4 linked regions of the Mesorhizobium japonicum MAFF 303099 genome follow. The protein of the gene in region 4 binds, or shares a complex with, the protein of the main gene of each other region. Links are inferred from orthologs where the notes say so. Each region holds a gene or a part of one and is shown on either strand. Other genes may lie near its edges.

Region 1 (7,035 bases), 3.9 Mb from region 4 along the record:
CAGGCGCCTACAGCCACACCTCGATCGCGATCCACGACGCCATCCGTTCGATCGCGCCGCTGCCGGTCGCCGAAGTTCACCTTTCCAACATCCATGCGCGGGAATCATTCCGCCACGTCTCCATGGTCGCGCCGGTCGCCGTCGGCATGATCTGTGGCTTTGGGCCGCTCGGCTACACGCTGGCGCTACAGGCGCTGGCCGCACGCCTATGACTGGCCAACAAACAGAAGGCTCGAAAATGTCGATAAAGAAGACCGGTGTTGACCAGCAACTGATCCGCGATCTGGCGGGCATACTGAACGACACCAACCTGACCGAGATCGAGGTTGAACTGGGCGACCTGAAGGTGCGCGTGTCGCGGCAGGCCCCTGCCGTCCATGCGATCGCCGCATCCCAGCCCAGCTATGCGTCGGCAGCAGCCCAGCCTGCGGTCGCGGCCGCTCCGGCCACGGTCGACGTGTCGAAGAACGCGGTAGCCTCGCCAATGGTCGGCACCGCCTATCTGGCGCCGTCGCCCGATGCCAAGCCGTTCATCGAGGTCGGCCAGAAGGTCAAGGAAGGCCAGACGCTGCTGATCATCGAGGCAATGAAGACGATGAATCAGATCCCCTCGCCGCGCGCCGGCACCGTGACGGCGATCCTGTTCGAGGATGCGACGCCGGTCGAATACGGCATGCCGCTCGTCGTGATCGAGTAGAGCGGGCCGGATGTTCCAGAAGATCCTCATCGCCAATCGCGGCGAAATCGCGCTTCGGGTGCTGCGCGCCTGCAAGGAACTCGGCATCCAGACGGTGGTGGTGCATTCGACCGCCGACGCCGACGCCATGCATGTGCGGCTTGCCGACGAGAGCGTCTGCATTGGCCCGCCGCCATCGCGCGACAGCTATCTCAACATCCATCAGATCGTCGCGGCCTGCGAGATCACCGGCGCCGACGCAGTGCATCCGGGCTATGGATTCCTGTCTGAGAATGCCAAGTTCGCCGACATATTGGCCGCGCACAACATCACCTTCATCGGCCCGTCCGGCGATCATATCCGCATCATGGGCGACAAGATCGAGGCCAAGCGCACCGCCAAGCGCCTCGGCATTCCGGTGGTGCCCGGTTCCGACGGCGCGGTGACCGAGGAGAAGGAAGCCAAGCGCATCGCCGCCGAAATCGGCTATCCCGTGATCATCAAGGCTTCGGCCGGCGGCGGCGGGCGCGGCATGAAGGTCGCGCACAGCGAGGCCGACCTCGAGGTCGCCCTGCAGACGGCGCGCTCGGAAGCAGGCGCGGCTTTTGGCGACGACGCCGTCTACATCGAGAAGTACCTGCAGAAGCCGCGGCACATCGAAGTGCAAGTGTTCGGCGACGGATTTGGCCGCGGCGTGCATTTTGGTGAGCGCGACTGTTCGCTGCAACGGCGTCACCAGAAGGTCTGGGAAGAGGCCAATTCGCCGGCGCTCAACGCCGAGGAGCGGTCCCGCATCGGCGGCATCTGCGCCAAGGCCATTGCCGATCTCGGCTATTCCGGCGCCGGCACGATCGAGTTCCTCTACGAGAATGGCGAGTTCTATTTCATCGAGATGAACACGCGCCTGCAGGTCGAGCATCCGGTGACGGAAGCAATCACCGGCATCGATCTCGTGCATGAACAGATCCGCGTCGCTTCCGGCGGCGGTCTTTCGGTCAAGCAGGAAGACATCAAGTTCAATGGCCACGCCATCGAATGCCGTATCAATGCCGAGGATCCGCGCACCTTCACCCCCTCGCCCGGCACCATCACGCATTTCCACACGCCAGGCGGTCTCGGCATCCGCGTCGATTCCGGCGTCTATTCCGGCTACAAGATCCCGCCCTATTACGACAGCCTGATCGGCAAGCTGATCGTGCATGGGCGCAACCGCGTCGAATGCATGATGCGGCTGCGCCGGGCGCTGGATGAATTCGTCGTCGACGGCATCAAGACGACGTTGCCGCTGTTTCGCGATCTGGTCGGCAATGCCGACATCGCCAATGGCGACTATGACATCCACTGGCTGGAAAAATACCTGGCCAAGGAAGAGTAGTCCGGGGACGCGATGACCCGCCCTTACGCGCCTGGCTATCGCATCCCTACCGACCTTCTGCTCAAGGCCTACGCTTCGGGCGTCTTCCCGATGGCCGAAAGCGCCAGCGACCCAGAAGTGTTCTGGGTGCGGCCGGAGACGCGCGGCATCATCCCGCTCGACGGGTTCCACACGCCCAAAAGCCTGCGGAAGACGATCCGCAAAAGCCTGTTCGACATCCGTTTCGACTTCGATTTCGAGGCGACGATCGACGGCTGTGCCGAAAAGCGCGAGGAGCGGCGCTCGACCTGGATCAACGCGCCGATCCGCGAGGCCTATGTCCAGTTGCACCGAATGGGCCATTGCCATTCGGTCGAGGCCTGGCGCGAGGACCAGTTGGTCGGCGGCCTCTATGGCGTGTCGCTTGGACGGGTTTTCTTCGGCGAAAGCATGTTTTCCAAGGAGACGGATGCGTCGAAAATCTGCCTCGTGCATCTTGTCGAGCGCTTGAAGGCACGTGGCTTCGCTCTGCTTGATACGCAATTCACCACAGAGCACCTCAAGCGCTTCGGCGCTGTCGACGTCCCGCGCGGCAAGTATGAGAAGATGTTGGCCGAAGCACTGAAGGGCGAGGCTATCTTTTTTCCGTAGGGATTGGGCCCTACTTCGCGGCCGCTACCTCGATCGGCGTCTGCGAGTGGAACATCATCTTCCAGCCGTTGACGCGATGGACATAGCCGGTGCTGACCAGCGCGGCGTAGGGTTCGCCGTTCTCGCGTGTCGCATGCGCCTCATAGGTCAGCATGATGATGTCGCTGCCAGGCTCGATTATTCCCTTGAGCTCGATATCGAGATCGCGCCAGCGATTGGGTTTGGTCGCGGTCTTGGCCAAGTCGGCATTGTCCATCGCCTTTGCCATTTGCGGAAAGGCCACCAGGCATTCCGTATCGGCATTGGCCGCGTAATAGGCCGCGTCGCCGGTCCAGAACCCTTTTTCGAGTTCCAGCAGTTCTTTCTTGCTGGCCGTGATTCGCTTGGTGTCCGACATCGAAATATCCTCCGGGCGCGTCGATGCGCGGTCGTCTGTGGTCCAACGCATGGTGGCCACGACGGTTCCCAGGGATCAGTTGGCGTCTGATGTATCCGGTTGCGTGGGATCGGGCTGTTCCGCATCCGGGCTGGCCGCAGGCTTGGCGGCGGCTGGTTTGGTCGCGACCGGCTTCGAAGCATCGGCCTTGGGTGCATCAGCCTTGGTGGCATCCGGCGCCGGCACATCGGACTTCTGTTTGCATTCCTTCAGCCAGACGTCATAGACGGCATGCTCGACGGCGTTGAGGCCCGGGCTTTCGGCGAACATCCAGCCGGTGAAGATGCGGCGGATCTTGCGGTCGAGCGTGATCTCGTCGACCTCGACGAAGGAATCGGTCTTCGGCTCCTCGTTCTGCGGCCGGGAATAACAGACGCGCGGCGTCACCTGCAAAGCGCCGAACTGCACCGTCTCATCGATGTAGACGTCGAAGGTGATGATGCGGCCGGTGATCTTGTCGATGCCGGCAAACTCGGCAACCGGGTTGGTGATGCGATCCGATCCCGCGGGCGCGGCTGGTGCGGGAGCGGCGGGTGTCGCCGGTGCGGGCGACGCCGCAAAGGCCGCGGTGCTGACGGCGAGGCCGGCGGCTAGCGTCAGACCGCCCGTCGATATCCGATTGAAAAAGCTCATATAGGGGTACCGGTGGTTCGTGCCCGGGTGATTCCGTCGATCGCCAAGGCTAGTCGCCGTTTTCTGATCAGCAAGCAGCTAAACACCAATTGTGGCGACAAAGGACCGGCCTGCACTTCGTGCTGTGACAAGTCGGAGTATCGTACAAGCCGGGGCCGTTACGACCCTGGCGTCCAGGCGTCGTAGTCACCGGTAACCTGTGGGCGATGCTGATTGGTCAGCACCGAGCCCTTCGGGCGGTAGGCCGCCGGCGTGCCGGTCAGATTGGGCTGATGCGGCTTCTGCCAGTCGCGCGGCTTGTAGTCCTCGCTGGCCGGGGCGAGATCGACGCGGTGGTGGATCCAGCCATGCCAGCCCGGCGGTATGGCCGAAGCTTCCGAATAGTTGCGGTAGATGACCCAGCGGCGCGTGCGACCTTCCGAATCGATGCCACCTTCGTAATAAACATTGCCGACCTCGTCCTGGCCAACCCTCTTGCCGTACCGCCAGGTGTGCAGACGTGTTCCCAGCGTCTGGCTGTTCCACCAGGTGAAAAACTGCGTCAGGAAAGTCTTCATCTCAGAGCCCTTTGCGCTGGCGGCGCCTGTTTCCTGCTTATGGCGTCAGGCCTTCGGGAAGGCAAGGGTTTTGCCACGGGGAGCGCGCAAATGGCGCGCCGGGGTGCCGACACAGGCCTGCGATCCGCAGAGGCGACAGGATGTGCGCTTGCCAAGCCTTTGCGCTCTTTCTAAAGCTCAGCGCGCCCATGCGGATATCCAATCCAGCCATGGGCCGAGGGAGGTGACGATTGGCCACGAAACTGCCGACCACCGACATTCGCATCGGCGCGGAGCTGATTCGCCGCCGTAAGGGCGGCGTCCCGTTGGTCTGCCTGACCGCCTACACCTATCCCGTCGCCCGCCTGCTCGACCCGCATGTCGACCTGCTTCTGGTCGGCGACAGCGTCTCCATGGTCCTGCATGGCCATGCGACGACGCTCGGCGCCTCGCTGGGGATGATGATCGCGCATGGGCAAGCGGTGATGCGCGGCTCGGCCAGGGCCTGCGTGGTCGTCGATATGCCGGCCGGCAGCTACGAGGATTCGGCGGCGCAGGCTGTGGCCTCAGCGCGGCGCATCGTTGACGAGACCGGCTGCCAGGCGGTGAAGCTTGAAGGCGGCGTCGACATGGCCGGGCAGATTGCGGCAATCGCCGCCGCCGGCATTCCGGTCATGGGTCATATCGGCCTGCTGCCGCAATCGGTGGAAAAGGACGGCGGCTACAAGATCAAGGGCCGCACGGATGAGACTGTCGCGGCGCTGATGGCGGACGCGCGCGCCGTCGAAAAGGCCGGCGCGTTCTCCGTGGTCATCGAGGGCACCATCGAGGCGGTCGCCGCCGACATCACACGCCGCATCGCCATTCCAACCATCGGCATCGGTGCCAGCGGCGACTGCGATGGCCAGATTCTGGTCATCGACGACATGGTCGGGCTAACCGTCGATCGCGTGCCGAAATTCGTCAAGGAATATGCCGACCTGCGCAGCGTGATCGCGAACGCCGCCGAGCGCTACGCAGCGGAGGTGCGAGACCGGACTTTCCCCGGCCCTAGCCATGTCTTTTCGGGTTCAAAAGCCTCTTCGGACTTAAACGGCGGGGATGAATCATGAGCCGTCCCGAGGTCGTCAACAGCGTCGCTGCACTTCGCGCGCAGGTCAGTGACTGGCGGCGCGACGGCCTGCGCGTTGCCATGGTGCCAACCATGGGCGCGCTGCATGAGGGTCATCTCTCCCTGATCAGGATCGCCAGGGAAAAAGCAGAGCGCTGCGTGGTGTCGATCTTCGTCAACCCGACGCAATTCGCGCCGAGCGAGGATCTCGACAAGTACCCGCGCCAGCTCGCCCGCGACCTCGACCTGCTGGCAAGGGTCAAGGCCGATCTTGCCTTCACGCCGACGGTCGGCGCGATGTATCCCGCCGGCTTTGCCACCAGGATCTCGGTCGGCGGCCCGTCCGCCGGGCTCGAATCGGACTTCCGCCCCACCTTCTTCGAGGGCGTCGCCACCGTGGTGGCCAAGCTTTTTCTGCAGGCGACGCCCGACTGTGCGGTCTTTGGCGAGAAGGACTACCAGCAGCTTTGCGTCGTCAGGCAGCTCTGCCGCGACCTCGACCTTCCCGTCGAGATCATCGGCGCCCCGACCATACGCGACGCGCATGGCCTCGCAATGTCGTCACGCAACGCCTATCTCGACGAGGCTGAACTCGCTGTCGCCCGCCGGCTCAACGTGATCCTGCACAAGGCGGCAGCGGCACTGGCGGCAGGCACCCATCAAGATGACGCAACCGGAGAAGCCAACCGCGCGCTCATCGCTGCAGGCTTCCAGAAGATCGACTATGTCGAGGCCCGCGAAAGCCTGACGCTTGCGCCCTGGCGCCGCGACCGCGCGGGCCGTGTTCTCGCCGCCGCCTGGCTGGGCAAGACGCGACTGATCGACAATGTGGACGTTCCCGTTGCCTGAGCGGATCGGGCTACGCCACGCTTTGTGCCCTGGCGCCACCCATCCGCGATCTCCGGCACACGCTTACTCCTCCGTCGGCATATGCAGATACATCGACTGGATGCCGACGCGGCCCGGGCCGGTGAAGCGGTTGACGATGAAGTTCATATTGGCGCCGAAGAAGCCGCTCGACAGGCGATCGATCTTGGTTTCCATCCTGACGGAGGCATCCTTGAACAGCCAGCCGCCCGGCTCGATGTCGATGGTCTCGCCAGCAGCAAGCGTCTTTTCGAAGACATTGCCGTAGCCGTGCAGCCAGACAATGCCGTCGCCGCCATCGCCGCGAAAACGGTCGATGAAGAAGCCGCTCTGGCCGAACAGCATCGTCGCCAGGCCGCGCACACGCTCGAATGTGTAGTCGACATTGCCAGTGGCGGCGAGGAACTGGTGTTCGCGCACCTGGATCTCCTCGCCACGCCTGAGATGGATCGGCACGATGTGGCCGGGTCCATCACGGCTGAAGGCGATGATGCCCGCTCCCGACGCCTCGGTGACGAAGATCTGCATGCCGGCCATCATACGCTTCAGCGCGCCCTTCAGCGTTTTCAGGCCGATGGTGATGGTGGAGTTCTTCCACAACAGGATGTGGTGCTCGAAATAGACAGGCATTTGCGTCACATCGACCGAAAGCACGGGCACCAGTTCGCCCGCTATGTGGTAGGTGACGCCACCAAAGGTTTCGTCCGACACCTGCGTCGGCATCAGTTCCGGCAAGCTTGGCATGGTTCCCCCCAGCGCTGCCCAGCGTTC
Region 2 (6,951 bases), 1.1 Mb from region 4 along the record:
TTGCCGGTGCGGCCGCCGCCGATATCCGCGCCTATCTCGATGACATCGCCGAGCGCGGCTTCGCGCCGACCTCGCAGGCGCGCAAACTGTCGGCGATCCGCCAGTTCTTTAAGTTCCTCTACGCCGAGGGCCTGCGCACCGACGACCCGACCGGCACGCTGGACAGCCCGAAAAAGGCCCGTCCGCTGCCCAAGACGATGAGCGAGGCCGAGACCGGCCGGTTGATCGACCGCGCCGCGGTGGAAGCTGGCGACGCCGGGCTCGGCTACAGTGACAGGCTGGCCGCCCTGCGCCTGCATGCGCTGGTCGAGGTGCTCTACGCCACCGGCCTGCGCGTTTCCGAGCTGGTCGGCCTACCGGTGACGGTTGCGCAGCGCGACGACCGTTTCTTCATGGTGCGCGGCAAGGGCGACAAGGAACGCATGGTGCCGCTGTCGGCCAAGGCGCGGGTGGCGATGCGCGCCTGGCTTGCCGCCCGCGCCGGAGTGCCCGCCTTCGCCGACAGCCCGTTCCTGTTTCCGGCCGCGTCCGACAGCGGCTATCTCTCGCGCCAGGTCTTTGCCCGTGACCTGAAAGGGCTGGCGGCGCGGGCCGGCATCGCCTCGGCCAAGATATCGCCGCATGTGTTGCGCCATGCTTTCGCCAGCCATCTCCTGCAGAACGGCGCCGATCTCAGGGCGGTACAGCAGCTGCTCGGCCATGCCGACATATCGACGACACAGATTTACACCCATGTGCTGGAGGAGCGGCTGGTGCGGCTGGTCAACGATCATCATCCGCTTGCCGACTAGGCCTCATATCGCTATGTGAGGACGATATTTCACCGCCGGGAGCCTTGGTTTCAAGGGTTCCGCAGTCCTTGCCTTCCGACGTATCGGTCCGCTCAAGCATGTATAATTACCTCGATTTCGAAAAGCCGGTGCAGGATCTCGAGCTCAAGATCCTCGAGCTCAAGAAGCTTGCCGAGAATGGCGAGGCGGTCGATGTCGCCGATGAGATCACCAGGCTGGAGAAGCGTTCGCGCGACGCGCTGCGCGATCTCTACAAGGCGCTGACGCCCTGGCAGAAGGTGCAGGTGGCCCGCCATTCCGACAGGCCGCACTGCGTCGACTACATCAAAGGCCTGTTCAGCGACTTCACGCCGCTCGCCGGCGACCGCAATTTCGGCGAGGACCAGGCGATCGTCGGCGGTTTTGCCCGCTTCCGCGGCGAGCCTGTCGCGATCATCGGCCAGGAGAAGGGCTCGGACACGACCAGCCGCCTGAGGCACAATTTCGGTTCGGTGCGCCCGGAAGGCTACCGCAAGGCGGTCCGGCTGATGGAACTGGCCGACCGCTTCAAGATCCCGCTGTTGACGCTGGTCGACACGGCGGGCGCCTATCCCGGCGTCGGCGCCGAGGAGCGCGGCCAGGCCGAAGCCATTGCCCGCTCGACCTCGGCCTGCCTCGCACTGAAAGTGCCGTCGATCTCGGTGGTCATCGGCGAAGGCGGTTCGGGCGGCGCCATCGCGATCGCCACCGCCAACCGCGTCTATATGCTCGAACACGCCATCTATTCGGTGATTTCGCCGGAGGGGGCGGCCTCGATCCTGTGGCGCGACACCACGCGCTCCAAGGACGCGGCGACCAATATGAAGATCACCGCGCAGGATCTTCTGGAACTGAAGATCATCGACGCCATCATCCCCGAGCCGATGGGCGGTGCCCAGCGTGCGCCCGAAAAGGTGATTGCCGCGACCGGCGACCTCATTGCCAAGACGATGAAGGAATTCGCCGGCGCCAACACCGACTTCCGCGAACAGCGCCGCGAGAAATATCTGGCGATGGGCCGCAGCCTCTGACGGCATCTGCCGGTGGACAAGGCCATTGGAAGCCCCGCGCCCGCGGCAATGTGGCGGCAATGTGCAATTTCGCCACAAAAATGCCGCCGGATTCGGGTCAATGAAATTGCCGTGAGGGGTTGGTCGTAGCTTGCGGTAAGGAATTTTCAAGGTTAACGGGCTTACGGTCCGTCGGTGTTCAGCATACGGGCTCGGCCGTTTCGAAGCCATTGGCCCGAGGGAAAAGACATAGCCGCATCCATGTTTGCCAAGCTCGCCCGCACCGGAGTCCTCGCCGCCTCGATAGCCATCGCCGGCTGCAATGATTCGTCGATGAAGGACTTTGCCCCGGAAGCCAACAAGCCGCTGCCGGACAAGATCCTTGCCGACATGAAGGCCAAGGGCATGGTGCGCACCTCCTCGGTGATGGCGCGCATCTTCAAGGAAGAGGGCAAGCTCGAGATCTGGAAGGCCAAGACCAACGGCCGCTACGACATGGTGGCGAGCTACGACATCTGCAAATGGTCGGGCAAGCTGGGTCCCAAATACACCGAAGGCGACCGCCAGGCGCCGGAAGGCTTCTACACGGTCCGCCCGTCGCAGATGAATCCGCGTTCCAACTACCATCTGTCCTTCAACATCGGCTTTCCCAACGCCTATGACCGCGCCAATGGCCGCACCGGCCAGAACCTGATGGTGCATGGCGCCTGTTCGTCCTCGGGCTGCTATTCGATGACCGACGCCCAGATCGAGCAGATCTATGCCTTCGGCCGCGACGCCTTCCAGGGTGGGCAAACGGAGTTCCAGGTCGAAGCCTTTCCGTTCCGCATGACCGCCGCCAATATGGCGCGCTATCGCAACGACCCGAACTACGAGTTCTGGAAGATGCTGAAGGTCGGCTACGACAATTTCGAGGTCACCAAGGTGCCGCCGAAGGTCGATGTCTGCGAGAAGCGCTACGTCTTCAACCAGGTCGCCGCCGACGGCCAGACATTCGATCCGACCGGACCATGCCCGGCAACCACGCAGCCGGATTCGCTGAAGAGCGCCTATAACGCCTATCAGAGCACCTATGACGCGGCCTTCAACAGCGCGCTCAAGGCAAGCGTGCCGCCACCGAAGCCGACCATCGCCGGCGTCAAGGAAGCCAGTATCGTTTCGGACTGGTCGAAGCGCCGCGCGCGCGGCGAGCGCGTGCCGATCGATCCGCCCTCGCTCAATTCCGACGGCTCGGTGACCGAGACGGCGCGCATGGGCCGCATCGATTCGCCCGCCGGCCGCAAGATGGCGGCACTGGACGCCGAAAAGGCCGCCAAGCAGAAGGCCGAGGAACAGAGGCTGGCCGCCATAGAGGCCGCCAAGCAGGCCAAGGAGGCCGCAAAGGCGCAGGCGCTGGCCGAAAAGGAAGCGGCCAAGGCGCAAGCCGTGGCGGCAAAGGAAGCGGCCAAGGCCGCCAAGCAAGCTCCAGTCGCCACCGCCACCATCGCCGCCCCGACGGAGGCGGCGCCGGAAGCCGAAACGCAGGCAGCGAGCGCTGATGAGAGCCGGGTGACGAAGCTGAAGAACAAGCTGCTCGGCATGTTCGGCGGCTGAGCTTGGTCTTGGCCGGGGATACCGCTATCTACGACCTGAAAGGGCTGAACTGCCCTTTGCCGGTGCTGAAGGCAAAGAAGCGGCTGGCGGGAATGCAGCCGGGCAGCCGTCTCTGGCTCGAGACCACCGATCCCCTCGCCGTCATCGATATTCCCGCCTTTTGCTCGGATGCCGGCCACCAGCTGGTTGAAACAGCGGCGGTATCAGGCGGCCACCGGTTCCTGGTCGAGCGCGGCGAGACCGTCTGAATTTCGATGCAAAACGCTATCGTCCGGCAATCGCCAGCGGGTTGTTTTCCAATGCCGCGCGGTCGGGTGTGTCGATCGACGGCCGGTTGGTGAAGGCGGCGAACAGCCGGCGCACATAGTCTTCCGGCATATCGAGCGTGATCAGCACCAGCCGCGTGCCGCGCTGGCCGTCCGGCCAGGCGGGCAGCCTTGCCGGCGGATGCAGGATCTTCTGCACGCCGTGGATGACCAGCGGGCGTGACGGATCTTCGCTGAGTTCGATCACGCCCTTCATGCGCAGCAGCTTCTCGCCATGCGTCGAACGCAACAGGTCGAGGAACATTTCTATCGCTGAAAACGGCACCGGACCGTCATGGACCAGCGAATAGGAGCGCACGCGGGAATCGTGGCGATGGCCATGATCATGACTGTGATCGTGGTCATGCCCGTGGTCATGACCGTCATGGTGATGGCCGTGGGCATGGTCGTGCGCCGCTTCCTCGCCGAGCCAGCGGCGCACATCGGCGGATTTGGTGGCGGGGTTGTAGAGGCCGCAATCAAACAGCGCCGCCACGCCGGTTGTTAAATGGCCGGCATCAAGCAGTTCGGCGCCCGGATTGATCTGCCGCAGGCGCGCCCGCAGCGTGTCGAGATCGCCGGTATCGGTCACCAGGTCGACCTTGCTCAGCACGATGCGGTCGGCGACGGCGACCTGCTTGACTGCCTCGACATGAGCGTCGAGCGTGGCATTGCCATTGACCGCATCGACCAGCGCGATGACGCCGTCGAGCCGAAAAGCCTGGACAAGCGCCGGATGCGCCATGATCGACTGCAGCACCGGCGCCGGGTCGGCCAGCCCCGTGGTCTCGACGATGACGCGGGCGAGACGGGCGATACGGCCGGTCTGCAGCCGGTCGACCAGATCGGCCAGCGTGTCGACCAGTTCGCCGCGCACGGTGCAGCACAGGCAGCCGTCGGAAAGCTGGATGATGCCGTCGGAAGCCTGCTCGACCAGCAGATGGTCGATCGCCACCTCGCCATACTCGTTGATGATGACCGCGGTGTCGGCCAGCACCGGGTCTTTCAGCAGCCGATTGAGCAGCGTGGTCTTGCCAGCGCCGAGGAAGCCGGTCAGCACCGAGACGGGAATCGGGAACCCATTCATCGGGCTCTGTCTCTTTGTTTGAGCATGATCTTTTCCGAAAACCGGATTCCAAGTTTCGCTGACGCGGACCTTCGGTTCGGGATCATGCTCTAGTTCGCGACCTTGACCGGCTGGTCGCCTTGCGCGGCGGAACCGGCAACGGCCGGACCGGCGCCGGTCGGCGCCGGCTGATCGGGCCGCCAGTTCGGGATCGGCACGTCAGCATATTCCTGGCCACCCTGGTCGAGCATCGCCTTCGGCGCCGGACCGGTGGCGCCGCCGAGGCCGACGGCAACCAGCGTCGGCACATGGTCGAGCTTTTCCTGATAGGGCGATTTCGGCGCGTCCTTGGCGGCAGCCGCAGGCGGCGCCTCGGACTGCTCCTCCGACGTTTTCTTCTTCTTGCAGATCTCGTCATGCATGTCGTTGGGCGAGACCGTGTCGCCATAGGGCGCCAGTGTGGCGACGGTGGCCGAACCGGCCGTGGGCGTGTCAAACCCCTGGTCGAGCAGTTTTGCCGCGGCCTCGGCACGGCTGACCGCCGACTTCTCGCCGAGCACAACCGCGACCAGCGTGCGGCCGTTGCGCGTCGCCGAACCAATCATGTTGAAGCCGGAAGGACAGACGAAGCCTGTCTTCATGCCGTCTGCGCCGGGATAGCGGCCGATCAGGAGATTGTAGTTCGGAATGGCCTTCTTGCCGACCGCAAGACCTTCGATCGAGAACCATGGCGCATATTGCGGGAACTCGCGGCGGATCGCCATCACCAGGACCGAAAGGTCGCGCGCCGTCGTGTACTGGTCGGGCGAGTAGAGGCCGTTCGGATTGACGAAATGGGTGCCGTTCATGCCGAGCCGCGCCGCTTCGGCATTCATCCTTTCGGCGAAGGCGGCCTGCGAGCCGCCGACATTCTCACCGACCGCCATGGCGATGTCATTGGCCGATTTGACAAGCATCATCTTCAGCGCATTGTCGAGCCGCATGACCGAGCCCGGCTTGAACCCCATCTTGCTTGGCGGCTCGCCGGCGGAATGCTTGGTCACCTTGATTGGCGAATCGAGCTGGACCTCGCCGGCAGCGATCGCCCGGAAAGTCACGTAGGCGGTCATCAGCTTGCTAAGCGAGGCCGGATACCAGCGTTTGAAGGCATCCTGGTGCTGCAGGATCTGGCCGTTCTTCAGGTCGAAGACAACCACCGGATTGGCCAGCGCCGACCCGGCCAGGACCGACAGCATGATTGCGCCAGCCGAGAATAGTTTGAGGAAATGCCTGTGCCGCATGATCTAATCCGAAATCGCCTCTTGCCCTGATTGCCCCTGGCTCCGTAAGATTTCGTTACGCGACCGCCAGCACAATGAGTCCGCCCCTCAAAAACGGACCACATCGGTGCGGTGCTATTTACCCTATGTGACGCCAACATGGCAAAGTGCCTGACAATCACAATTCCAAAACCCCGGCGCAATTGCAAAACCCCGGGCACAATTGCAAAACACCAGGCTGAAGCCGGCTGCTCCAACAACGAATGGAACCATCATGCCAATCCTGAACCGCGCCGCTGAAATGCAGGACGAAGTCGCCGGCTGGCGCCGGCATCTGCACCAAACGCCGGAGCTGAACTTCGATGTCTTCAAGACGGCGGCTTTCGTCACCGAAAAGCTGAAAGAGTTCGGTTGCGACGATGTGGTCACCGGCCTCGGCAAGACCGGCGTCGTCGGCATCATCCGCGGCCGCCAGGGCGAAGGCGCCACCATCGGCCTGCGCGCCGACATGGATGCGCTGCCGCTCAACGAAATCACCGGAAAGCCCTATGCCTCGACCGTCCCCGGCAAGATGCACGCATGCGGACATGACGGCCACACGGCGATGCTTTTGGGGGCCGCGAAATATCTCGCCGAGACGCGCAATTTTGCCGGCTCCGTGGCGGTGATCTTCCAGCCGGCGGAGGAAGGCGGCGGCGGCGGCAATGAAATGGTCAAGGACGGCATGATGGAGCGTTTCGACATCTCCAAAGTGTTCGGCATGCACAACATGCCGGGCTTGCCCGTCGGCCAGTTCGCCATCCGCCCGGGTCCGATCATGGCGGCAACGGCCGAATTCACCATCACCGTTAAAGGTCGGGGCGGCCATGCCGCGATGCCGCACGGCACGATCGATCCGATCGTCATCAC
Region 3 (6,902 bases), 3.9 Mb from region 4 along the record:
GAAAATCCCGCGCCGATCGAAAGACGGCGCGGGATTTTTCACGTGCGGCAGGCTGCAAAAATTTATGGCGCGAAGATCGACCAGTTCATCATCCTGGCCAGCTTCTCCAGCGCGATCGAACCCAGCTTGGAATTGCCGTTGGCGTTGAGCCCGGGCGACCACACCGCAAGCGACGCCACACCCGGCACAATGCCCAATATGCCGCCACCGACGCCGCTTTTTCCCGGAATGCCGACGCGGAAGGCGAAATCGCCGGAGCCATCATAGTGGCCGCAGGTCAGCATCATGGCGCCGATGCGCCGCGCTCGCTCCGCCGATACCACGGAATGACCGGTGGCCGGGTTCTTGCCGCCATTGGCGAGGAAGCGGCCGGCCATCGCCAGTTGCCGGCAGCTCATGGCGATGGCGCAATGGTGGAAATAGACGCCCAGCGCCAGTTCCGGTGCATGATGAAGATTGCCGAAGGATTTCATGTAGTTGGCGAGCGCGAAGTTGCGATAGCCGGTGGCGCGCTCGGAGGCAGCGACCTCGCGGTCGATGATGATGGTGTCGTCGTCGGCCAGGAACTGGATGAAGCGCAGGATCTCGCCGATCGCCTCGCGCGGCTGATGACCGGCAAGCAGGATGTCGGAAATGACGATGGCGCCGGCATTGATGAACGGATTGCGCGGAATGCCGTTCTCGTGTTCGAGCTGGACGATCGAATTGAACGGATTGCCCGACGGCTCGCGCCCGACCCTCTGCCACAGCGCGTCGCCGACATTGCCGAGCGCCAGCGTCAAGGTGAACACCTTGGAGATGCTCTGGATCGAAAAAGCCTGGTCGGCATCGCCGGCCACCAGGACGCGGCCGTCATTGGTGACGGCGGCAATGCCGAATTTCCTTGGATCGACCTTGCCCAGCTGAGGAATGTAGGTGGCGACATCGCCGCGATCGGTGCGTTCGGCCATTTCGGCGGCGACTTCGGCCAATGCTTGATCAAGTTTGGGGGCCCGTTCGAGTTCCGGCATGGCGCTACCTCAACCAGCGTTCGATGCGCGCCATCGCCTCGACCATGTCGTCATGGCTGCCGGCGTAGGAAAACCGCATCGTGCGATGTCCGGCCTGGGTGTCGAAATCGCGGCCGGGCGTCGCCGCGACATGCGCCTCGGCCAGCATCTTGCGCGCGAAGGCCATGCTGTCATTGCTGTGGCGGGTGACATCGCAAAACGCATAGAAGGCGCCGTCCATGGGCGCGGCCAGCGGAAAGCCGAGTTCCGGCAGGCGCTTCATCAGCAGTTCGCGATTCCAGGCATAGCGGCCTTTGACCGCCTCCAGCTCTTCGGTGGCGGCAAAGGCCTCGATCGCGGCGATCTGCGAGAGTTCCGGCGGCGAAATGTAGAGGCTCTGGGCGATGCGCTCGACGGGCCGCACCAGCTCTTCCGGCAACACCATCCAGCCGATGCGCCAACCGGTCATGCAGTAGTATTTCGAGAAGGAATTGATCACCGTGACGCTGTTGCCGAAGGCAAGTGCGGTGGTGTCAGGCGCACCATAGGCCAACCGGTGGTAGATTTCGTCGGAAATGACGGCGATCCCCAGTGCCTCCGCCGTATTGACCAGCGCCGACAGTTCGTCGGCCGGTATGACGGCACCGGTCGGATTGGCCGGACTTGCAAAAAGCACACCCTTCAGCGGTTTCTCGCGATGCGCGGTCTCAAGATGACCGGCATGCAGATAGGCCGCGTCGCCGAGCTCGATCTCGACCACATCGATGCCGAGCGCCGCCATGATGTTGCGATAGGCAGGGTAGCCGGGTGCCGCGATGGCAACGCGATCGCCCGGATCGAACATAGCCAAGAAGGCGAGATTGAAGGCCGCGGACGATCCGGTGGTCACCGCGATCCGGGCGGGCTCGACTTCCAGCCTATAGTGATCCGCGTAGTGCTCGGCGATCGCCTTGCGCAGGCCAGCTAGCCCCAGCGTGTCGGTGTAGCCGATGCGACCGTCCTGCAAGGCCCTGGCCGCGGCGGCTCGGACCCGTACGGGCGCCGGATCGGACGGTTGGCCGACCGCCATGGAGATCACCGGCACACCCTGCGCTTTCAGCCGGTTCGCTTCGGCCAGCACATCCATGGCGTGGAACGGCTCGACATTGCCACGACGCGAGAGCGAAACGACCATTTTATCCCTATCCCGACGGTTGGGCGCGCCACGCCCCCGAATACATGCGCCGCACAAATGCCCGATTGATGTGAGGATCACAAGTTGAGGAAGTTTTCCGGTGCCGACTTTTCATCTTTCGCCCGCTCGTCTACCAGTGAACACGTCATGTTGAGCCGACCCAGATCGACGATTGCCAGGATCGCGCGTGTTTTCACGACGCTTTCGCTCGGCCTTGCCGTTGCCGTGGCAAGTTCGGTCACCGCCTTCGCCCAGAGCGTTCCGGTGGTGCGCGATGCCGAGATCGAGGCTTTGGTGCGCGACTATGCACGGCCGATCTTCAAGGCAGCCGGGCTGGCGAATGACGGCATCGACATCGTGCTGGTCAATGATTCCAGCTTCAACGCTTTTGTCACCGGGCGACGGCTGTTCATCAACACCGGCGCGCTGATGACGGCGGAAACGCCCAACGAGATCATCGGCGTCATCGCGCACGAGGCCGGCCATATCGCCGGCGGCCACCAGCAGAAACTGCGTGACCAGCTCGAGCGCGCCAAGACGATGGCCATCATTGCGACCTTGCTTGGCGCGGGCGCGATCGTCGCTGGCGCGACCACCAACAGCCGCGGCCTTGCCGGCGCCGGCATGGGCGTGGCCGCCGGCGGCGGCGAGATGGCACAGCGCAGCATCCTCGCCTATCAGCGCACCGAGGAGATAACGGCCGACCGCTCCGCCATCACCTATCTCAACGCCACCGGCCAGTCCGGCATGGGCATGCTGAAGACGTTCCGGAGGTTCCAGACCGCGCTGTCGCTGTCGGGTGCGCAAGTCGATCCCTATCGGATCAGCCATCCGATGCCGCAGGAGCGCATCGCCAATCTCGAAGTGCTGGTGAAGCAGAGCCCCAATGTCGACAAGCTCGACCCGCCGACGCTGCAGCAGCGCCATGACATGATGCGGGTGAAGATCGCCGTCTACATGGAAGGCCAGGCCGCCGCGGCGCGGCTGCTGCAAAAGATGAGAGGCAGCCTCGCCGCGCAGTATGGCGACGCCCAATCGACCTACCTTTACGGCGACATCGCCGGCGCACTCGCCAAGACCAATGCCCTGATCAAGGCGCAGCCGAAGAATGCCTATTTCCAGGAGTTGCGCGGCGACATCTTGATGAAGGCGAACAAGCCCAAGGACGCGGCGGAAGCCTACGCCAAGGCGGTCAGCCTCGATCCGGCGCGGTCCGGCTTGCTGCCTGTCTCGCTCGGCCAGGCGCTGATGGCGGTCGGCACGCCAGACTCGCTGAAGAAAGCCGTCGTGCAGATCAACAATGGCCTGGGCCGCGACAAGGAAAATTCCGAAGGCTATCGCTACCTGGCCCAGGCTTACGGCGAGCTGGGTGACATACCGGGCGCCGAGCTGGCCACGGCGGAAGGTCATTTCTATTCCGGTAACTACAAGGATGCGAAGATCTTCGCCATGCGGGCGCAGCAGCAGATGAAGCGCGGCGAGCCGCGCTGGATACGCGCCCAGGACATCATAAACTACAAATCGTCAAACAAGATCTAGTGAACCTTCCGGTCACGCACTGCGACACAGCCGGACCAGGAAACAGGCAAAAGGAACGAAAACGATGAAAAAGGCACTGCTGCTGGGCACCACGGGGGTCGCTGTAGTCCTTGCCATGCTGGCTTTCGGTTTCGTGGCCGGCAGCCCACAGATGGCCAAGGCCGGTACGGCGCAGCCTGTCCAGACGGCCGCCGATACCAAGATCGACCGTGCCGAGGTCGAAGGGATCATCCGTGACTATCTCCTGAAGAACCCTGAGGTGCTGCTCGAAGTGCAGGACGCGCTCGAGGCCAAGCAGAAGGAAGAGCAGCGCATCGCCTCGCTCGGCGTCATCAAGGGCGCCAAGGACCAGATCTTCAACTCCGCCTTCGACGGCGTCGTCGGCAATCCGAACGGCAAGGTGACGATCGTCGAGTTCTACGACTACAATTGCGGCTTCTGCAAACGCGCCATCGAGGACATGCGGGCGCTGACCAAATCCGATCCGGATCTGCGCTTCGTGCTCAAGGAATTCCCGATCCTCGGCCCGGATTCGCAGAAAGCCAGCGTCGTTTCGATGGCGTTCCACCTGATGATGCCGGAAAAGTACGGCGAGTTCCACAATGCGCTGCTCGGCGGCCAGGGACGCGCCACCGAGGCGGCCGCGATCAAGGTCGCGCTTTCGCTGGGCGCCGACGAGGCGACGCTGCGCGAGAAGATGAAGGATGCTTCGATCCCCGAGGCCTTCTCCAAGACCTACGATCTTGCCAACAAGCTGGCGATCACCGGAACGCCGTCCTACGTGGTCGGCAACGAGGTCGTGTTCGGGGCTCTCGGGCAGGACGTGTTGGCGGAAAAGATCAAGGCGGCGAAAGCCGCGCTTTGATCAGCCCGGGGTTTCCTTCACCGGCGCATTTCGGCCTGTTGTGGACAGTGAAAGAACGCACTTGCGCTCTTTTCGCGGACGACTATGCCCGGTATAGAGGCCCAGCGCGCCGGTTTGATACCGGCGCCGGAAAAGGTCGGGTTTTTTGAAAACGGTTTTCGTCCTGAACGGTCCCAATCTCAACGCGCTCGGCAAGCGCGAGCCGGGCATCTATGGCGGCAAGACGCTTGCCGCGATCGCTGACGACTGCAAGCAGGCCGGCGCGTCGCTCGGGCTCGGGATCGATTTCCGCCAGTCGAACCACGAGGGTGACCTCGTCGACTGGATCCAGGAAGCCGGCGACAAGGCTGCCGGCATCGTCATCAATCCAGGCGCCTACAGCCACACCTCGATCGCGATCCACGACGCCATCCGTTCGATCGCGCCGCTGCCGGTCGCCGAAGTTCACCTTTCCAACATCCATGCGCGGGAATCATTCCGCCACGTCTCCATGGTCGCGCCGGTCGCCGTCGGCATGATCTGTGGCTTTGGGCCGCTCGGCTACACGCTGGCGCTACAGGCGCTGGCCGCACGCCTATGACTGGCCAACAAACAGAAGGCTCGAAAATGTCGATAAAGAAGACCGGTGTTGACCAGCAACTGATCCGCGATCTGGCGGGCATACTGAACGACACCAACCTGACCGAGATCGAGGTTGAACTGGGCGACCTGAAGGTGCGCGTGTCGCGGCAGGCCCCTGCCGTCCATGCGATCGCCGCATCCCAGCCCAGCTATGCGTCGGCAGCAGCCCAGCCTGCGGTCGCGGCCGCTCCGGCCACGGTCGACGTGTCGAAGAACGCGGTAGCCTCGCCAATGGTCGGCACCGCCTATCTGGCGCCGTCGCCCGATGCCAAGCCGTTCATCGAGGTCGGCCAGAAGGTCAAGGAAGGCCAGACGCTGCTGATCATCGAGGCAATGAAGACGATGAATCAGATCCCCTCGCCGCGCGCCGGCACCGTGACGGCGATCCTGTTCGAGGATGCGACGCCGGTCGAATACGGCATGCCGCTCGTCGTGATCGAGTAGAGCGGGCCGGATGTTCCAGAAGATCCTCATCGCCAATCGCGGCGAAATCGCGCTTCGGGTGCTGCGCGCCTGCAAGGAACTCGGCATCCAGACGGTGGTGGTGCATTCGACCGCCGACGCCGACGCCATGCATGTGCGGCTTGCCGACGAGAGCGTCTGCATTGGCCCGCCGCCATCGCGCGACAGCTATCTCAACATCCATCAGATCGTCGCGGCCTGCGAGATCACCGGCGCCGACGCAGTGCATCCGGGCTATGGATTCCTGTCTGAGAATGCCAAGTTCGCCGACATATTGGCCGCGCACAACATCACCTTCATCGGCCCGTCCGGCGATCATATCCGCATCATGGGCGACAAGATCGAGGCCAAGCGCACCGCCAAGCGCCTCGGCATTCCGGTGGTGCCCGGTTCCGACGGCGCGGTGACCGAGGAGAAGGAAGCCAAGCGCATCGCCGCCGAAATCGGCTATCCCGTGATCATCAAGGCTTCGGCCGGCGGCGGCGGGCGCGGCATGAAGGTCGCGCACAGCGAGGCCGACCTCGAGGTCGCCCTGCAGACGGCGCGCTCGGAAGCAGGCGCGGCTTTTGGCGACGACGCCGTCTACATCGAGAAGTACCTGCAGAAGCCGCGGCACATCGAAGTGCAAGTGTTCGGCGACGGATTTGGCCGCGGCGTGCATTTTGGTGAGCGCGACTGTTCGCTGCAACGGCGTCACCAGAAGGTCTGGGAAGAGGCCAATTCGCCGGCGCTCAACGCCGAGGAGCGGTCCCGCATCGGCGGCATCTGCGCCAAGGCCATTGCCGATCTCGGCTATTCCGGCGCCGGCACGATCGAGTTCCTCTACGAGAATGGCGAGTTCTATTTCATCGAGATGAACACGCGCCTGCAGGTCGAGCATCCGGTGACGGAAGCAATCACCGGCATCGATCTCGTGCATGAACAGATCCGCGTCGCTTCCGGCGGCGGTCTTTCGGTCAAGCAGGAAGACATCAAGTTCAATGGCCACGCCATCGAATGCCGTATCAATGCCGAGGATCCGCGCACCTTCACCCCCTCGCCCGGCACCATCACGCATTTCCACACGCCAGGCGGTCTCGGCATCCGCGTCGATTCCGGCGTCTATTCCGGCTACAAGATCCCGCCCTATTACGACAGCCTGATCGGCAAGCTGATCGTGCATGGGCGCAACCGCGTCGAATGCATGATGCGGCTGCGCCGGGCGCTGGATGAATTCGTCGTCGACGGCATCAAGACGACGTTGCCGCTGTTT
Region 4 (7,138 bases):
GCGTCACCGGCCTGTTTTCCCTGCTGTCGGCGCCGTTCGGCGGCTCGACCACCAATCTGGCGGCGATTTCGGCGGCGATCTGCACTGGGCCGGACGTCCATCCCGACCCCGCCGAGCGCTGGAAGACCGGCCCCTTCTATGCGCTCGCCTATGTCATCTTCGCGATTTTCGGCGCGTCGCTGGTGGCGATCTTCGCCGTCCTGCCGCAAAGCCTGATCGTGCTGGTGGCGGGTCTGGCGCTGATGGCCTCGCTGGCCAACGCGCTGGCGATCGCGCTGAAGGATGAGGGCGACCGCATGGCCGCCATCGTCACCTTTGTCGTCACCGCTTCGGGATTGACCCTGTTCGGCGTTGGCGCGGCATTCTGGGGGCTGATCGCAGGGCTGGTCGTGCTTTTCCTCGACAGGCTCAAAAAGCGATAGTCATTTCAAACCCTTGTCCGGTTTTGGCGGACATTGTCTTGAATCGCCGTTTTTGCCTTCCCATTTCGATTCCACGCAGCCGGTCCTGGCTGTCTCCAACCGAAGGAATGGGAGAAAATGAACACATCTGCATTGATCCGCCCGGCCTGGACGCCGGCAACCATCGCGTTGATGGTGATCGGCTTCATGGTGTTCTGGCCGCTGGGCTTCGCCATGCTCGCCTACATCATCTGGGGCGACCGGCTCGACGGCTTCAAGCGTGACGTCAACCGTGCGACCGACGGCATCTTCGCCGGCTGCCGCCGCGGTTCCGACAAGGCCGCTCGCTGGGGCAATGGCTCCGCCCGCACCGGCAACGTCGCTTTCGACGACTGGCGCGAAAAGGAGCTCGAGCGCCTCGCCGAGGAACGCCGCAAGCTCGACGACATGCTGACCGAGTTCGACGACTATGCCCGCGAACTGCGCCGCGCCAAGGATCAGGACGAGTTCGATCGCTTCATGGCCAAGCGCAACAAGTCGACCGCGCCGGCGAAGACCGATCCGAACACCGGCACGACCCCGACCAAGCGCGGCAAGGGCTCGAACCTGCTTGACGACTGAGGCTGTGCGACAAGCCCGATCGTGAAAAAAAACGGCGTCGCGTGAGCGGCGCCGTTTCTTTTTTGTTCTAGTCGTTTTTCTCGAATCGCGTATCGTCCCGCCATGACCATCGGATTCTTCCGCAATCTGACGAAGCCCAAGGCCACGCCAGTCGTGGAGCGCGAATATTGCGTCGCCGGTCGCACGCTGCCGCTCAAGATCGTCGAGAGCGCCCGCGCACGGCGCCTGACGCTGCGCATCGATTCCGGCGGCCAGGGCCTGCGCATCACCGTGCCGCCCGGCCTGCGCCGTGGCGAGGTGGACAGGTTCCTCGACCGCCATCAGGACTGGCTGGAGCAGCGCCTGGCCAAGGTGCCGACGCGCCCGCAAGTGCGGCCGGGCATCAAGATCCCGATCCGGGGCGTGCCGCACCGCATCGTCCATGAGCCGTCAAAGCGCGGCACCGTCACCGTGTCGCGCGACGAGCGTGGGCCACTGCTGATCGTCCATGGCGACCGGATACATCTGCCGCGCCGTATCGCCGACTTCTTGAAGCGCGAGGCCAAGAAGGAGATCGAGAAGCTGGTGATCAAGCACACCGAGGCGCTCGGCAAGCGCGCCAAGGCGATCCGCTACAAGGACACGTCGAGCCGCTGGGGCTCCTGCACCTCGGAAGGCAATCTCTCCTTCTCCTGGCGCATCATGATGGCGCCGCAGCCTGTTATAAATTACCTCGTGGCGCATGAGGTCGCGCATCTCAAGGAGATGAACCACGGCCCGAAATTCTGGAAATTGTGCGAAAAACTCTGCCCCGACACCGACCGCTGCAAGGACTGGCTGAAGCGCAACGGCGGCGCGCTGCAGGCGATCATGTTCGAGTAGTCAATCGTCATTCGCGGCGTTGAGTTCCTCGGGGCGCAGCCCTTCATCGCCATGATGCGGCCAGGGCAGGAAATTCCGGTCAAATTCATCGCTGCCGAAATAGTCGAGCGCCCGATGCGCCTCGGCGCCGTTGAAGGCGGCCTTGTCCATCAGATGGGCGATGACTTCGCGCGCCTGCGCGATCTTCTGCTTCAGTTCCGCAACCGTTCTGTCGGCCATGATCGTTCTCCCGCCCTGCATGCTGCCAATTAAACCCGTCATCAATAGGTAGCGCCTTTGGCGTTGCCGGCAAACAGTATGCTTTTTCTCGACTCTGTCTCGATTTCATGCCAATTCCCGCGCCATGGCGCTCGACATCAAAATCTGCGGCTTGAAGACCGACCAGGCAATGGCCGCGGCGCTCGGCGGCGGTGCCAGCCATGTCGGCTTTATCTTCTTCGCGAAGAGCCCGCGTTATGTCGAGCCGGCGGAAGCCGGGCGTCTGCGCGAAGCCGCGCGCGGCAAGGCCGTGGCGGTTGCTGTGACGGTCGATGCAACCGACGCTTTCCTGGACGAGATTGTCTCGGCCATGCAGCCCGACATGCTGCAGTTGCACGGCTCGGAACACCCCGAACGGGTGGCTGAACTGAAGGCTCGCTATGGCTTGCCGGTGATGAAGGCATTGCCGCTCAGCGAGGCCGCCGACCTCGACCGGATCAGACCGTTCATTGGCATTGCCGACCGGTTCCTGTTCGATGCCAAGCCACCGAAAGGCTCCGAACTGCCGGGTGGCAATGGCGTCGCCTTCGACTGGCGCATCCTTGCCGGCCTTGACGCCGGCGTCGATTACATGCTTTCCGGTGGGCTCAACGCCGCCAATATCGGCGATGCCCTTCGGCTTGCGAACCCGCCCGGAATAGACATTTCGTCGGGCGTGGAAAGCGCGCCGGGCGTCAAGGATCCGGCGCTTATCGAACAGTTTTTCCGGGCCGTCCGAGCAGCACGCGACGACCGGGCCGCCTAACGCCTTTAAACAAGAGTATGTCCCGGAAAAATGGGAACCGGTTTTCCGACAAGGACATGCTCAAAACATAAGATTTAGGAGATCGGCGATGGACCAGCCGGCGACGCCCAATTCCTTCCGCACCGGACCCGACGAGCAGGGCATGTTCGGCATTTTCGGCGGCCGTTTCGTCGCAGAAACGCTGATGCCGCTGATCCTCGACCTGGAGCGGCACTGGAACGAGGTCAAGAACGATCCGGATTTCAGGGCTGAGCTGACCGATCTTTCGACCCACTATGCCGGACGCCCGTCGAAGCTCTATTTCGCCGAGGGTCTTACGAAGCATCTTCGCGAGGTTTCCTCGGCGAAGGGCCTCGGGGGCGGCGCCAAAGTCTATTTCAAGCGCGAGGACCTGAACCACACCGGGTCGCACAAGATCAACAACTGCCTCGGCCAGATCCTGCTGGCCAAGCGCATGGGCAAGAAGCGCATCATCGCCGAGACAGGCGCCGGCCAGCATGGCGTGGCATCCGCCACCGTCGCCGCCCGCTTCGGCTATCCCTGCGTCGTCTACATGGGCGCCACCGACGTTGCCCGGCAGAGCCCGAACGTGTTTCGCATGAAGCTGCTCGGCGCCGAAGTGCGGCCGGTCACCGCTGGCCACGGCACGCTGAAGGACGCCATGAACGAAGCCCTTCGCGATTGGGTCACCAATGTCGAGGACACCTATTATCTTATCGGCACAGCCGCAGGCCCGCATCCCTATCCGGAGCTGGTGCGCGACTTCCAGTCGGTGATCGGCACCGAGGCGCGCGCGCAAATCCTCGAACAGGAAGGCCGGCTGCCCGACACCATCATTGCCGCTGTCGGCGGCGGCTCGAATGCCATCGGTCTGTTCCATCCCTTCCTCGACGACAAGGACGTGCGCATCATCGGCATCGAAGCCGGCGGGCGCGGCCTCGACGGCATCGAGCACTGCGCCTCGATGAATGCCGGTTCTCCCGGCGTGCTGCACGGCAACCGCACCTATCTCCTGCAGAATGCCGACGGCCAGATCATGGACGGCCATTCGATCTCGGCCGGCCTCGACTATCCCGGCGTCGGCCCGGAGCATTCCTGGCTGCGCGATTCCGGCCGCGTCGAATATGTGCCGATCCTCGACGACGAGGCGCTGGAAGCCTTCAAGCTGACGACGCGCGTCGAAGGCATCATCCCGGCGCTGGAATCCGCGCACGCCATCGCCCACGCGGTGAAGATCGTGCCTGCCATGGACAAGGACCAGATCGTCATCGTCAACCTGTCCGGCCGTGGCGACAAGGACGTGCACACGGTGGCCTCGATGCTGGGCATGGAGATCTAGGCCCTTTGGACAGTTTCGATTTGGGAGTTGATTATGAGCAAAATTCGTCCAAAGGGCCAGACATGACGACCCGCATCGACCGCCGCATGGCGAAGCTGAAGACCGAAGGCCGCCCGGCACTCGTCACCTATTTCATGGGCGGCGATCCCGACTACGATACCTCGCTGTCGATCATGAAGGCGCTCCCCGGCGCCGGCTCCGACATCATCGAGCTCGGCATGCCGTTCTCCGATCCGATGGCCGACGGTCCGGCGATCCAGGCGGCAGGGCTGCGGGCGCTGAAAGGCGGCCAGACGCTGGTCAAGACGCTGAAGATGGCGTCCGAGTTCCGCGCCGGCGACAATGAAACGCCGATCGTGCTGATGGGCTACTACAACCCGATCTACATCTATGGCGTCGACCGCTTCCTGAAAGACGCGCTGGCCAGCGGCATCGACGGGCTGATCGTCGTCGACCTGCCGCCGGAAATGGATGAGGAACTCTGCATTCCGGCGTTGAAGGCCGGCATCAACTTCATCCGCCTGGCGACGCCGACCACCGACGACAAGCGCCTGCCCAAGGTGCTGCAGAACACCTCCGGCTTCGTTTACTACGTCTCGATGACCGGCATCACCGGTTCGGCGCTGGCCGACACCGGCAAGGTGGCGGCGGCAGTCAACCGCATCAAGGGTCACACAGACCTGCCGGTCTGCGTCGGCTTCGGCGTCAAGACCGCCGAACAGGCGCGTGTCATCGGCGCCAACGCCGATGGCGTTGTCGTCGGCACGGCAATCGTCAATGCGGTCGCCAATGTGTTGGGGCCGAAGGGCGAAAAGACCGCCGACCCGGCCGAGGCCGTCGCCACACTGGTCAGCGGCCTGGCGCAAGGCGTGCGTTCGGCCCGCCTTGCTGCTGCCGAATAGTTTTCCTACGTCTTTAGCCAACTCTTCGTCAGGACAGGAGCCGAAGCGATGAACTGGATCACCAATTACGTTCGCCCGAAGATCAATTCGATGCTCGGCCGGCGCACCGACATGCCCGAGAATCTCTGGATCAAGGATCCCGAGACCGGCGAAATGGTGTTCCACAAGGATCTGGAATCCAATCAGTTCGTCATCCCGTCTTCCGGCCACCACATGAAGATTTCGGCCAAGGAGCGGCTGAAATACTTCCTCGATGACGGCAGGTACGAGCAGCTCGAAAACCCCAAGGTTGTGCTGGATCCGCTGAAGTTCCGCGACGAGAAGCGCTATACCGACCGACTGAAGGACGCCAAGGCCAAGACCGGCCTGGAAGACGCCATCGTGAACGCGCTGGGCACCATCGAGGGCCTGCCGGTGGTGGTGACGGTGCAGGATTTCGCCTTCATGGGCGGCTCGCTCGGCATGGCGGCGGGCGACGCCATCGTGCATGCTTTCGAGGTCGCCCTGCAACGCAAGCGACCGCTGATCCTGTTTGCCGCCTCCGGCGGCGCGCGCATGCAGGAAGGTATTTTGTCCCTCATGCAATTGCCGCGCACCACGGTCGGCGTCGACCGGCTGAAGGAAGCCGGCCTGCCCTATATCGTCGTGCTGACCAACCCGACCACCGGCGGCGTCACCGCCTCCTATGCCATGCTGGGCGACGTGCATATCGCCGAGCCGGGCGCGCTGATCGGCTTTGCCGGGCCGCGCGTCATCGAACAGACCATCCGCGAGAAACTGCCGGACGGCTTCCAGCGCTCAGAATATCTGATGGAGCACGGCATGGTCGACATGGTGGTGTCGCGGCTCGAGATGCGCCAAACGATCGCGCGGCTGCTGAAGATGCTGCTCAAGATGCCGGGCGAACAGAAGCCGCTGGAGCCGGAAATCCTGCCGCCCGCCGTGGTTGCCGCCGAAGCCAGGCCGCAAGCCTGAGGCGACATCAACCGCCGCGAACAGCGATTGCGCCATGTCCATGGCGCGCTGTAGCCTTTTGATTGCCATGGCCATTCCGGATTGATTCTGGTGCTCGGGCCATGCGCCGGGATTTAGCCATGACAACGCTTGCCGCCGACCGCGAAATCGAAGCCCTGATGGCGCTTCATCCGAAAGGTTTCGACCTTTCGCTCGACCGCATCACGCGGCTCTTGGAGCGGCTTGGCAATCCGCAGGACCTGCTGCCGCCGGTCATCCACATCGCCGGCACCAACGGCAAGGGTTCCTGCGCCGCCTTTTCCCGCGCGCTGCTCGAAGCCGCCGGCCACCTAGTCCATGTCCACACTTCGCCGCACCTGGTGAACTGGGCCGAGCGCTACCGGCTGGCCGCTGAAGGCGGCGGCAAACTCGTCGACGATGAGACCTTCGCCGAGGCCATTGCCCGCGTCGCCAAGGCCAATGACGGCCAGAAGATCACCGTCTTCGAGATCCTCACCGCCGTCACCTTCATCCTGTTTTCCGAACATCCGGCCGAAGCCGCCATCATCGAGGTCGGCCTCGGTGGCCGCTTCGATGCCACCAATGTTGTCACCAGGCCCGCCGTGACCGTGATCATGCCGGTGTCGATGGACCATGAAGCCTATCTCGGCGACCGGGTCGAACTGATCGCCGCCGAAAAAGCCGGCATCATGAAGCGCGGCTGCCCGGTGGTCATCGGCGCGCAGGAAAGCGAGACGGCGCTGCAGGTGCTGATCGAGACCGCCGAGCGGCTGGAGTGCCCGACCTTCGTCTATGGCCAGGATTTCCTCGCCTTCGAAGAAAACGGCCGCATGGTCTACCAGGACGAGGATGGGTTGATGGATTTGCCGCCGCCGCGTCTGCCGGGACGGCATCAGTTCGCCAATGCCGCCGCGGCGATCGCCGCGGTCAAGGCGGCCGGCTTCGAGATCAGCCACCGCGCCGCCGAGAAGGCGATGACCCATGTCGCCTGGCCCGGCCGCATGCAGAAATTGGCGCAGGGTCGGCTGACGGATCT

The links.
Region 1: the proteins of accD (region 4) and accC are in contact, whole or in part, in a solved structure (PDB 8UXZ), measured with the Escherichia coli proteins. The link is inferred for Mesorhizobium japonicum MAFF 303099 from one-to-one orthologs.
Region 2: the proteins of accD (region 4) and MAFF_RS15110 are in contact, whole or in part, in a solved structure (PDB 8UXZ), measured with the Escherichia coli proteins. The link is inferred for Mesorhizobium japonicum MAFF 303099 from one-to-one orthologs.
Region 3: the proteins of accD (region 4) and accB are in contact, whole or in part, in a solved structure (PDB 8UXZ), measured with the Escherichia coli proteins. The link is inferred for Mesorhizobium japonicum MAFF 303099 from one-to-one orthologs.

The regions. Positions count from the first base shown.
Region 1 is NC_002678.2:132,664-139,698, reverse strand. Bases 1-2,879 are described here. They hold accC (acetyl-CoA carboxylase biotin carboxylase subunit), read left to right. Parts: upstream 1-707; coding sequence 708-2,051; downstream 2,052-2,879. Other genes in these bases: MAFF_RS01850 (hypothetical protein), read right to left, coding at 2,692-2,879; aat (leucyl/phenylalanyl-tRNA--protein transferase), read left to right, coding at 2,064-2,681; accB (acetyl-CoA carboxylase biotin carboxyl carrier protein), read left to right, coding at 239-697; aroQ (type II 3-dehydroquinate dehydratase), read left to right, coding at 1-212. In the rest of the region: more of MAFF_RS01850, read right to left, coding at 2,880-3,078; MAFF_RS01845 (DUF2155 domain-containing protein), read right to left, coding at 3,154-3,750; MAFF_RS01840 (NADH:ubiquinone oxidoreductase subunit NDUFA12), read right to left, coding at 3,909-4,307; panB (3-methyl-2-oxobutanoate hydroxymethyltransferase), read left to right, coding at 4,538-5,398; panC (pantoate--beta-alanine ligase), read left to right, coding at 5,395-6,246; MAFF_RS01825 (AIM24 family protein), read right to left, coding at 6,310-7,008. UniProt on the Escherichia coli protein: This protein is a component of the acetyl coenzyme A carboxylase complex; first, biotin carboxylase catalyzes the carboxylation of the carrier protein and then the transcarboxylase transfers the carboxyl group to form malonyl-CoA.
Region 2 is NC_002678.2:2,880,465-2,887,415, forward strand. What follows is about bases 70-2,864. They hold MAFF_RS15110 (acetyl-CoA carboxylase carboxyltransferase subunit alpha), read left to right. Parts: upstream 70-889; coding sequence 890-1,840; downstream 1,841-2,864. Other genes in these bases: MAFF_RS15105 (site-specific tyrosine recombinase XerD), read left to right, coding at 70-791; MAFF_RS15115 (L,D-transpeptidase family protein), read left to right, coding at 2,081-2,864. Outside these bases: more of MAFF_RS15105, read left to right, coding at 1-69; more of MAFF_RS15115, read left to right, coding at 2,865-3,412; MAFF_RS15120 (sulfurtransferase TusA family protein), read left to right, coding at 3,421-3,660; MAFF_RS15125 (CobW family GTP-binding protein), read right to left, coding at 3,677-4,804; MAFF_RS15130 (D-alanyl-D-alanine carboxypeptidase family protein), read right to left, coding at 4,894-6,063; MAFF_RS15135 (M20 aminoacylase family protein), read left to right, coding at 6,317-6,951. UniProt on the Escherichia coli protein: Component of the acetyl coenzyme A carboxylase (ACC) complex. First, biotin carboxylase catalyzes the carboxylation of biotin on its carrier protein (BCCP) and then the CO(2) group is transferred by the carboxyltransferase to acetyl-CoA to form malonyl-CoA.
Region 3 is NC_002678.2:137,732-144,633, reverse strand. The notes cover bases 4,157-6,902. They hold accB (acetyl-CoA carboxylase biotin carboxyl carrier protein), read left to right. Parts: upstream 4,157-5,173; coding sequence 5,174-5,632; downstream 5,633-6,902. Other genes in these bases: accC (acetyl-CoA carboxylase biotin carboxylase subunit), read left to right, coding at 5,643-6,902; aroQ (type II 3-dehydroquinate dehydratase), read left to right, coding at 4,713-5,147; MAFF_RS01875 (DsbA family protein), read left to right, coding at 4,157-4,567. In the rest of the region: MAFF_RS01890 (glutaminase), read right to left, coding at 63-1,010; MAFF_RS01885 (pyridoxal phosphate-dependent aminotransferase), read right to left, coding at 1,015-2,163; MAFF_RS01880 (tetratricopeptide repeat protein), read left to right, coding at 2,311-3,702; more of MAFF_RS01875, read left to right, coding at 3,767-4,156. UniProt on the Escherichia coli protein: This protein is a component of the acetyl coenzyme A carboxylase complex; first, biotin carboxylase catalyzes the carboxylation of the carrier protein and then the transcarboxylase transfers the carboxyl group to form malonyl-CoA.
Region 4 is NC_002678.2:4,011,714-4,018,851, forward strand. The notes cover bases 4,157-7,138. They hold accD (acetyl-CoA carboxylase, carboxyltransferase subunit beta), read left to right. Parts: upstream 4,157-5,175; coding sequence 5,176-6,102; downstream 6,103-7,138. Other genes in these bases: trpB (tryptophan synthase subunit beta), read left to right, coding at 4,157-4,225; trpA (tryptophan synthase subunit alpha), read left to right, coding at 4,288-5,127; MAFF_RS20800 (bifunctional folylpolyglutamate synthase/dihydrofolate synthase), read left to right, coding at 6,222-7,138. Outside these bases: MAFF_RS20760 (benzoate/H(+) symporter BenE family transporter), read left to right, coding at 1-422; MAFF_RS20765 (DUF2852 domain-containing protein), read left to right, coding at 540-1,022; MAFF_RS20770 (M48 family metallopeptidase), read left to right, coding at 1,125-1,883; MAFF_RS20775 (hypothetical protein), read right to left, coding at 1,884-2,102; MAFF_RS20780 (phosphoribosylanthranilate isomerase), read left to right, coding at 2,227-2,886; more of trpB, read left to right, coding at 2,975-4,156.